One region of the Nocardiopsis codii genome, then DNA from elsewhere that is predicted to be linked to it. Evidence: riboswitches for the same ligand, from Rfam matches in the RefSeq annotation. Region 1 holds a riboswitch; the other holds the start of a gene.

The links. Region 1 has a riboswitch for thiamine pyrophosphate ahead of thiD (bifunctional hydroxymethylpyrimidine kinase/phosphomethylpyrimidine kinase). Riboswitches for the same ligand answer to the same signal wherever they lie in the genome.
Region 2: linked by a shared signal. The riboswitch ahead of Q8791_RS14445 (ECF transporter S component) and the one ahead of thiD (bifunctional hydroxymethylpyrimidine kinase/phosphomethylpyrimidine kinase) in region 1 are both predicted to bind thiamine pyrophosphate.

Annotation. Positions count from the first base shown of each region.
Region 1 is NZ_JAUZMY010000001.1:174,582-179,585, reverse strand. It holds gene Q8791_RS00715 (LysR family transcriptional regulator) at 1-42, opposite strand, end outside; gene Q8791_RS00710 (pyridoxal phosphate-dependent aminotransferase) at 175-1,500, shown strand; gene Q8791_RS00705 (DUF6457 domain-containing protein) at 1,898-2,143, shown strand; gene thiD (bifunctional hydroxymethylpyrimidine kinase/phosphomethylpyrimidine kinase) at 2,258-3,064, opposite strand; TPP riboswitch at 3,053-3,152, opposite strand; gene Q8791_RS00695 (DedA family protein) at 3,258-3,956, opposite strand; gene Q8791_RS00690 (DUF368 domain-containing protein) at 3,982-4,902, opposite strand.
Region 2 is NZ_JAUZMY010000012.1:171,603-176,606, forward strand. It holds gene Q8791_RS14440 (ABC transporter ATP-binding protein) at 1-1,127, opposite strand, end outside; gene Q8791_RS14445 (ECF transporter S component) at 1,233-1,844, opposite strand; TPP riboswitch at 1,953-2,060, opposite strand; gene Q8791_RS14450 (transglycosylase domain-containing protein) at 2,161-4,302, opposite strand.

The DNA of each region.
Region 1 (5,004 bases):
ACCGAACTCGCGGAGAACGTGCAGGCGGCGAAGGTCTAGCATAAGAACAGCTTATGCTCAGCATCGAAAAGACTCGCTTGTACTGATGACTGAACCGGGGCATGGTGAGGAGTGACAGACCGTCACCCGAGGTGCGGTCAAGCGCCGAACGATACGTCCGGAGATGAGTCGTCCATGACCGTCACTGTGTCCGCCACCCTTGCCGTCAACGAAGCCCTCGCCGAGAAGCGGCGCCAGGGAGTGTGCGTGCTGCCGCTCGGCTTCGGTGAGGCCGGGCTCCCGGTCCACCCGGTCATGCGCGACCAGCTCTCCGCGGGCAACGGCGCCAACGCCTACGGGCCCGTCGCCGGGTCGTCGGCCCTGCGCGAGGCCGCCGCGGGCTACTGGGAACGCCGCGGGCTGCCCACCGACCCCGGCATGGTCATCGCCGGTCCCGGCAGCAAGCCGCTCCTGTACAGCCTCCTGCTGGAGATCGGCGGCGACACCGCGATCGCAGCGCCCAGCTGGGTCAGCTATGCCGCACAGAGCCGCCTGGTCGGCCAGCAGCCGCTCCTGGTCCCCACGGCCACGGGCCAGGGCGGGGTACCCCAGCCCGACCTGCTGCACGCCGCGGTCACCGCCGCCCGCGAGCAGGGACGGACCGTCAACGCCGTCATCGTCACCCTGCCGGACAACCCCACAGGCACGGTGGCCGACGCCGACACCGTCCGCAGGCTCTCCGAGGTGGCGCGCGAGCTCGACCTCCTCGTCATCTCCGACGAGATCTACCGCGACCTGGTCCACCCGGCGGGCCCGGGGGAGGACCCCGTCGAGATCCACAGTCCCGCCGAGTACGCGCCCGAGCGCACCATCATCTCCACGGGCCTGAGCAAGAACCTCGCCCTGGGCGGCTGGCGCATCGGCGTCCTGCGCCTGCCCGACTCCGAGATCGGCCACCGGCTGCGCGGCGGTCTGCTCGGTGTGGCCAGCGAGATCTGGTCCAGTCCCGCGGCCCCCGTCCAGGAGGCCGCCGCACACGCCTTCACGGAGCCCGTCGAGCTCCTCGACCACATCGACCGCAGCCGCCGCCTGCACGGCATCGTCGCCCGCGCCGTCACCGAGGCGTTCGTGCGCGCCGGGGCGACCGTCGCCACCCCGCGCGCGGCGTTCTACCTCTACCCCGACTTCGAGCCGGCCCGCGAACGACTGGCCGCTCTGCACGGCGTGACCACCGGCCCCGAGCTGACCGGACTGCTCCTCGACCGCTTCGGCATGGGCGTCCTGCCCGCCGTCGAGTTCGGGGAGGGGGCCGAGGCCCTGCGCATGCGGGTCGCCACCAGCCTCCTCTACGGGGAGTCCGAGGAGCGGCGCTACGCGGCGCTCGCCGCCACGGACCCGCTGGCCCTGCCCTGGGTCCGCGCCCACCTGGACCGGCTCGACGAGGTCCTCGGCGCGCTGCTCGACCCGGCCCCCGGCACCGTCATCGCCCGGTCCCAGGCCACCGCCCGGGCCGCCGTCTAGACCATCCCTGCGTCCGCCCTGTTGAAGGGGGCGGGGCGGGCGCACACTCCTCCGGCCTCCCCCGGCCGCTCCTTCCGGGGGAGGCCGGAACCCTGTCCGGCGCCGGTCCGCACCCGCTCACGGGGGCGGGCCGGCGCCGACCGCGGGCACTCCGGTCCCCGGCGGGGCCGACCGGACGGACGGCGCGCCCTCCCCGTCCTTCGCCGGGGGGAGGCTGGTCCCGGCACCGGGAGCGCCGGATGAACCCCGGTCGGGTCCGGGGCGAACCGCTCCCGAAGCACGGGCGCGGGTCGGTCGAGCGGACGGTGACCCGACCGCGCGCCCGTGGCAGCCCGGTGACCCCCGGGTGGCTATGATCGCCTGACGTGACCGCCATCCCTCTCCAAGGAGTCGCCCTGTGACCCTCGTCGAATGGGCGGAAGCCGTCCGCCGCGAACTGGAACTGTCCGGCACGGACCCCCTGGGCAAGGAGGACGTCGACCGCATCCTCGACCTGGCCAAGGACGCCGCCCACTCCGTGGCCCGCCCCGCGGCCCCGCTCACGACCTACCTGCTCGGCGTCGCGGTGGGCCAGGGCGCCGACCCCGCCCGGGCCGCCGCCGTGCTCAGCAGGCTCGCCCTCGACCAGAGGGACGACTCCTGACCCCGGTCCTCCCGTGACTGCGGGAACCGGAGGCCGCCGCACAGCGGTGGCCCCCGGCGGAGGAGGGTGTCCGGCGGGGGCGTTCGCGTCCGCCCGCGCCGCAGAGGACGGCGCCTACTTCCACCAGGCGTGGAAGTGGTGGACGGGCCCCTGGCCGCCGCCCGCGTCGATCTCGTCCGCGTGCCGGAGCGCCTCGGTCAGGTAGGCCTTGGCGTCGCCGACGGCGGAGACCGCGTCCGGGCGCTGCGGCAGCAGGGCGGCGATCGAGGAGGACAGGGTGCACCCGGTGCCGTGCGTGTTGCGGGTGGGGACCCGCGGAGCACGGAACTCGACCGGGTCGGCGTCCCGTGAGACGAGGATGTCGACGCAGTCCCCGCCCGGCAGGTGCCCGCCCTTGATCAGGACCCTGCGCGGACCGAACTCCAGCAGTCGGAGGGCCTGGTCGCGCATCGCCGCGAGATCGGTGGCCTCGGGCTCGTCCAGCAGGTCGGCGGCCTCGGGAAGGTTCGGGGTGACCAGGTCGGCCCGCGGCAGCAGCCGGGTGCGCAGGGCGTCGACGGCGGAGGGCTCCAGTAGCCGGTCGCCGCTCTTGGCGACCATCACCGGGTCCACGACCACGTGGGGCAGGTCGTGGCGTCCGATCGCCTCGGCGACGGCCGCGGTGACCTCGGCGGTGCCGAGCATGCCGACCTTGACCGCGTGCACCGCGGCGTCCGAGAAGAGGGTGTCCATCTGGTGGGTGACGAACGCGGCGGGGATCGGGTGGACCCCGGTGACGCCGCGCGTGGACTGCGCGGTCAGGGCCGCGACCACGGTCATGCCGAAGGTGCCGTGCGCCGAGAAGGCCTTGAGGTCCGCCTGGATCCCGGCGCCCCCGCTGGGGTCGCTTCCGGCGATGGACACGATGTTGTACGCGCTCATGGGCGTTCCTTCGCTAGTACGAACTAGGGCAGGTTCGACGGGTGTGCTCTCAGCCGGTGATGGGACACCGGCACCCCGCGCCGTCGGGGCCGCCGCGTGGGCGGCCCCGCTCAGTGTGCGGTCGGCCTGTGCGGCCGACGTTTGTGTGGGGGACGTGCGGGCCCGAGGGGGCCCGTGCGACCGACCGCGCCGCTCAGGCGGTGGGGGCGTTGTCGGCGGACCGGGCCTTGAGGATCTTGCGGACGCGGACGACGACGAACCACAGGAACAGCAGGGCGATGATGACGAGCACGATGTTGCTGATCAGGCCGCTCCACTGCACCAGGATCGGCTTGATGGCCGGGCCGAAGGCGTAGCCGAGACCGATCCAGATCGAGTTCCAGACGGCGGAGCCGATCACGGTGTACACGGAGAACTTGAGGATGGGCATCCGCTCGATACCGGCGGGGACCGAGATGAAGCTGCGCACCAGGGGAACGCACCGGCCCAGGAGAACCGCGAGGCCGCCGAAGCGGGAGAAGAAGCGCTCGGCCTTGTAGAAGTCCTCGACCTCGAGCAGGGGGGTCTTCTCCACCAGCCACTTGGTGCGTTCCCGGCCCAGGAGGGCGCCGATCGCGTAGAAGCCCCAGGCGCCGACCAGGCAGCCGATCGTGGCCCACATGATGGCCAGCCACACGTTCATGTGCCCGTCGTAGGCGAGGAACCCCGCCCCCGGCAGGACCGCCTCACTCGGCATCGGGGGGAAGAAGGTCTCGATGAACAGGGCCACGCCGACGCCGGGCTCGCCCAGTGTCGTCATCAGGCTCAGGACCCAGCCGATGAACCCCTCGTACTCATGGGCGACGTCGCCTTCCATCGCCAGGTTCGAGGCCGTCCACAGATTCGCTGTCATGAGTAGTGGATTCCGTTCTTGCCGGTCAGAGGTGGGTCGAGACGTGGAGAACTTCGGCTTGCGTGCGCTTCCGGCGCTCCCAGACGATGGCAGCGGTCACGATCGCGAAGCCGACGACCATGAAGGCGACGGTCACGGGGACGTCGGTGGGGGTGAGGAGCTCACGGGACTCGGTCTGCCAGGGCCACAGCGCGCGCAGTGAGCCGGCCATGAGGCCGGTGAGTACGACGAGGGTCATGTGATGGAAGTTCTCCAGGAGGAACTGGAGCAACTTCACGAACAGGGACAGCCCGGTGAGCATGCCCAGGGCGAAGACGCTCAGATAGGCGATGTCGAAGTCGCCGACCGCGTTGATCGTCGGCTCGTACAGGCCCAGTGTGAGCAGGATGAACGAGCCGGACAGGCCGGGCAGCACCAGGGCGCAGACGGCCACGGCGGCCGCGAGGAAGACGATCACCGGGTGCGTGGGCAGGTTGGCGCCGGGCAGTCCCGTGAGCAGGAACGCGGCTACGGCGAACACCAGCGCCACGGCGTAGTGCCCTGCCTTCCAGGGCCTGCCGGCCCCGGTGTAGGGAATCCACAGGCAGGCGAGGACCAGGCCGAAGAACAGGGCGTAGGCGTACTGGGTGTAGGCGTCGACCAACGGTGCCAGCAGGACGGCGGCCAGGACCAGGAACACCGCCATGCCGACCAGCGCGGGGACCAGGACGCTCCAGTCCACCTGGCGGAACTGCTCCTGTGCGCGCTCCTTGCCGCGCCCGCGCGGGACGTCGGTGACGTACCTCTTGATTCCGCTGACCATGTGGCCCGCGCCGCCGATGAGGCTGTCATAGAGGCCGACGATGAGGGCGACGGTGCCGCCGCTGATGCCGGGAAGTGCTTCAGAGGCGCCCACGGCGCCGCCGCGCACCGCGTTGAAGATGTAGGAGCCTACGGAATTGGCCATCTGAGTAGTTGGGCGCGACCCGGGAAGCCCGGGAGGGGGCGCGCCATCCTCCGTCCTAAGGGTGTCACCGCGCACACGTGCGTGCGATGGGTGGGGGATGAG
Region 2 (5,004 bases), on a different contig from region 1:
GCCCGCAGCGGTGCGAAGCGCAGCTCGTCCCGCACGGTGCCGGTGACGAACTGGTCCTCCGCGTGCTGGAAGACGGTGCCCACGTGCCTGGCCAGGAGCCGCGCGGGCCAGCGCACGAGCGGGCGCCGGTCGGCGTCTGCCAGGGGGCCGCGCGGCAGCACCTCGCCCCGGTGGGGCCGGGACAGCCCCGCCAGCAGGGTCAGCAGCGTGGACTTGCCCGCCCCGTTGGGCCCGGTCAGGGCGGTCGCGGTACCGGCCGCGACGGGGAGGTCCACGCCGTCCAGCACCACCCTTCGGGGTGCGGTGCGCATCCCCAGCTGGAAGGGGGTGCGCGCCGCGACGCCCACCGCCTCCAGGCGGGGACCGCCGCCCGGGGCGGCGACCAGGTCGGGCACGGGGTCGTTCCCGGGGATCCACACCCCCTGCTCCGCGAGGGAGCGCCCGTGCGCGGCGAACACGGAGGAGGGGTCGCCGTCGGCGATCACCCCGCCGCCGGGCTCGACGACCACGACCCTGTCCACCAGACCGACCACGTCCGCGACCCGGTGCTCGACCAGGACCAGGGTCGCCTCGGTCTCGGCCAGCAGGCGCTCCAGGACCCCGCGCACCAGGGCTGCGCCGTCCGGGTCGAGGTTGGCGGTGGGCTCGTCCAGCAGGAGCAGGCGCGGACGCATCGCGAGCGCCCCGGCGATGACCAGCCGCTGCTTCTCACCCCCCGAGAGGGCGCCGGTGGAGCGGCGCCGCCCGTACGGGAAGCCGACCGCGTCCAGCGCGTCGTCCACCCTGGGCCAGATCAGACCGGGGTCCACCCCCAGGTTCTCCAGGCCGAAGGCGACGTCGTCGCCGGCGCGGGCCATCACCAGCTGTGTCTCCGGGTCCTGGCCGACCAGGCCGACCGCGCCCCGGCTCCGGTCGGCGGGGCGGCCGTCGACCAGCAGCGTCCCCTCCTGGTCGCCGTTGACGGCGCTGTCGGGGCCGGTGAGCCCGGCCAGGGAGTGCAGCAGGGTGGACTTGCCCGCCCCGGAGGCGCCGAGGAGGAGCACGCGCTCCCCCGGCCCGACCGTGAGGTCGACCCCGCGCAGCGCGTACGTGTCGCGGCCGGAGTGGCGCCAGCCCCAGCCGGACAGCTCGACGCGGGCGCCCCGGCCGCCGGGGGACGGGGCGGGGGGTGGTACGGGCGGGTACTCCGCGGTCGCCCCGGCCGGTCCGCGGCGCTTCTGGTCGGACACGGGTCAGCCCCGCGCCGACGGGAAGGGGGCCAGCGCGCCGGACCTGGCCAGGGCGGTGGTGAGGAGCCGGGCGCCCACCCCGGCGATGACCGCCGCGCTGATCACGACGATGACGCCGTAGACGACCTGGAGGTGCAGGGGCCAGGTCACGTTGTAGGCGATGTTGTCGCGGACGGCCGGGGAGAGGCCGGCGACGGCCGCCGCGAGCACGGCCACCCCCATGCCCCAGCGCCGGTAGCCGAAGGCGAGGAAGACCAGCTCGGGAAGGATGCCCTGGAGCGTCCCGTCGAGGATCACCGTGACACCCCACTGGGTGCCCAGGACCGCTGACACGGAGGAGGCCGCGACCGAGGTGAGCAGCGCGGCGCCGGGCTTGCGGATGATCAGCCCGCCGAGGACGCCGGAGAGCAGCCACATGCCGTAGACCACCGCCTGCGCGGGCGGGAACCCCACGAAGAGCGGGGTCGTGACCGACCAGACGATGTTCCAGAGCCAGAAGACGACGCCGACGGCGACGCCGATCACGGCCGCGACGACGATGTCGACGGTGCGCCATCCGCGCAGCTGTCCGAGGATGTCGCGCCAGAAGCCGGTACGGCCGGTTTCGGTGCTCATCAGGTGGTGTCCCTTCGTCGGGGTGGACGAGGGCCCATGTGGCCAAGAGCGACGCCGGACGGCATGCCGCGCGCCGGATGTCCCGGGTGCGCGGGAGCACGCCTCCGGAGACGGGTTCCTACGACTTCCTTCGCTGGCATGACCCAGATCAGGTGTGTAAGGGTCTGCGGCCTGATGCCGCACTCTCAGCGCTCACGCGCTCCCCTGTCGGTTTCACTCCATTATGCGTCAACAACGAGGGCCGTGGGGTGTTCCCTCCCCACGACCCTCGTCCGCAACCGGAGCGCCGGACGGTCCCGCCCCTCGGCGGGCGCCGTCAGGCGTCGTCGTCCTCCTCGTCGCCCCCGGTCCTGGGCTGCTTCGCCGACGGGTTGCCGAACGCCTTCGGCGACGGGCCGAAACTCTCCGCCGGGAGGTCGGCCACGGCCCCCCGCATGGTCGCCTGCCAGATGGGGCCGGGCAGGGTGCCGCCGTAGACGATGTTGTAGTAGCGACCGCCGATCGTCACGCCCTGGAGCGGGTTCTCCTCCCCGCCGCGCATGTCGCCGACCACCACCGCGGACGCGAGGTTCGGGGTGTAGCCGGCGAACCAGGCGTAGGCGGCGTTGTCGGTGGTACCGGTCTTGCCCGCGACCGGGCGCCCGAGACCGAGGCCCTTGGCGGTGCCCCCCTCGAACGTCTGCTGCAGCAGGTGGTTGACCCCGTCCGCGACGTCGCGGTCGACCCGGCCCTCCTCGCAGTCGCTGCTGACCTTGACCTCCTTGGTGCCCTCGTCCCCCTCGCGGCCGATACGCACGGACGTCACAGGGACGGGCTCGCAGTAGGTGCCCCGGGCGGCGAAGGTGGCGTACGCGTTGGCGACGGTCAGCGGGGACACCTCCTGGTCACCCAGGGTGAAGGAGCTCCAGACCTCCAGCGGTTCGCCGTCGGCGCGGTGGATGCCCACCCGTTCGGCCATCTCCGAGGTCTCGCAGAGGCCGACGCGCTTCTGGAGCTGCGCGAAGTAGGTGTTCACCGACCCCTTGGTCGCGCTGATCATGTTGTGCTCGCCGCCGTCGCTCTCCCCCGCGTTGCTCACGCTCCACCCGGACATCTTGCTGCCGTCGCAGTCCTTGAGCCCCCCGACGGAGACGCTCTTGGGCGACGAGAAGCTGGTGCCGTAGCCCAGTCCGGAGTCGAGGGCCGCCGCGAGGGTGAACGTCTTGAACGTCGAACCCGCCTGGTAGCCGAGTGAACCGCCGGCCTCGCTGTCCACCGCGAGGTTGATGGAGGTCGTGCCGAGCTCCTCGTCGTCGAACCCGTAGCGCAGGTTCTGCGCCATGCCCCGGATCCGGCCGGTGCCGGGCTCGATGACCGCCTGGGCGGAGAACTTGGTGGACTCCTCCGAGGGGACGTACTTCTCGATGGCCTTCTCCGCGGCCCGCTGCACGTCGCCGTCGAGCGTGGTCTGCACGGTGATGCCGCCCGTGGTGAGCGCCTCGTCGCGCTCCTCCTGGAGCTCTCCGAGCACGTCGGAGCCGCGCAGCCAGCGCATGACGAAGTCGCAGAAGAACGGCTGCTCCCCGTGGTAGCAGCTGCCGCCGCGCTCGGTCGGGTCCAGGGCCAGGCCCCTGCTCTGGTGCTGCTCGACCTCGTCCGGCTCCAGGTGCCCCGTCGCGCCCATCCGCTCCAGCACCATGTCGCGGCGTTCGCGCGCCGCGTCGCGGTTGGTGAGCGGGTCGTAGAAGGAGGGTCCGCGCACGACCCCGACGATGGTGGCGGCCTGCGCGGGGTTCAGTTCGGCGGCGGAGACGGAGAAGTACCGCTGCGCCGCCACCTCGACGCCGTGCGCCCCCGACCCGAAGTAGGCGAGGTTGAGGTAGCCCTCCATGATCTCGTCCTTGGTGAGGCGGTCCTCGATGTCGATGGCGTGGCGCAGCTCCATCAGCTTGCGGCCCAGGGTCTGCTCGCTGGCGCGCTCCACCTCCTCCTCGGTGGAGGCCTGTTCGATGAGCAGGTTCTTGACGTACTGCTGGGTGATGGTGGAGCCGCCCTGAGTGTCCCCCTGCGCGGTGCGCATGGCGGCGCGGAGGACGCCGCGCAGGTCGAGCCCGGAGTGCTCGTAGAACCGGTCGTCCTCGATCGCCATGAGCGCGGCGGGCACCCACGGGCTGATCTCGTCCAGGGGCACCACCTCGCGCTCGCGGTCGGCGACCTCCGCGATCGGCTTGTGGTCGATGTCGGTGAGGACCACGCGCTGCGCCAGCGGCCCGAGCTCCAGGCCGCTGGGCAGGCCCATGAAGGCCGCGGCCGCGTCCCTGCCGACGATCCCCAGACCGCCCACCCACGGCATGACCAGCGCGGCGGCCAGCAGGCCGGCGACCGCGCTCATCTTCGTGAGACGCAGCAGGGCGTCCTTGCGTCCGTCGACGGGGCCCTTCCCCGGCCCGCGCCCGTCCTCGCTGCCCCACGCGGACACCCGGTCACGGAGTGCGCCGGCCAACGGCAGGACGAACCCGTCGACCCGCCTCCTCCAGCGGGGCGCATCGGACTCGCCGGCCGAGCCGGGCTCCGGAGGGGTCGACCGGTCCCCGGCCCCGGATTCCGACGCGTCGGCCCGGTCGGCCGGTTCGTCGGGGCGACCCGCCTGCGGCGCGTGCCCCGGCGCCCGGTCTCCGCCCTGGTCCCCCTTCTCCTGCGGAGGACCGTCCTGGTTCGGCTCCGTCACGTCGCCCCCCTCGGCCGTGTGACGCCCTGCCCCCGCCTCGCGCGGACAGGGCACTGCACCGTCCACGCTCGCAGGAGGGCCGTAAAGCCCGCCCTGCCGAATCGGGCGTGTCACTGAAAAGCTTCCCCAATCCACGGCAAAGCGCGCGGATCGCACCCCGCCCGCGCGACGCCGCGAAACCGGAGCCCCCTCCGTCCGGCCCGGGACCGGTCCGCGACGGAGAACCGGCGCCGACATCGCCAGGCGTCCGAATCCGCGACAAAAGCACCCCGGGCGACCATTCGGGAACACGGGAATGTCCGGAATACACCCCCGCACCCACGCGGCGCATTCGGTGATCCCTACCCACCACCGCGCACCACCCAACATGACCGATCAGTTTTCCGTCCTTTCGTATCAGATCACCCAAAAACAACCACAGAGGCTTCTGAATCAGGTGTCTTCTTATGGCTG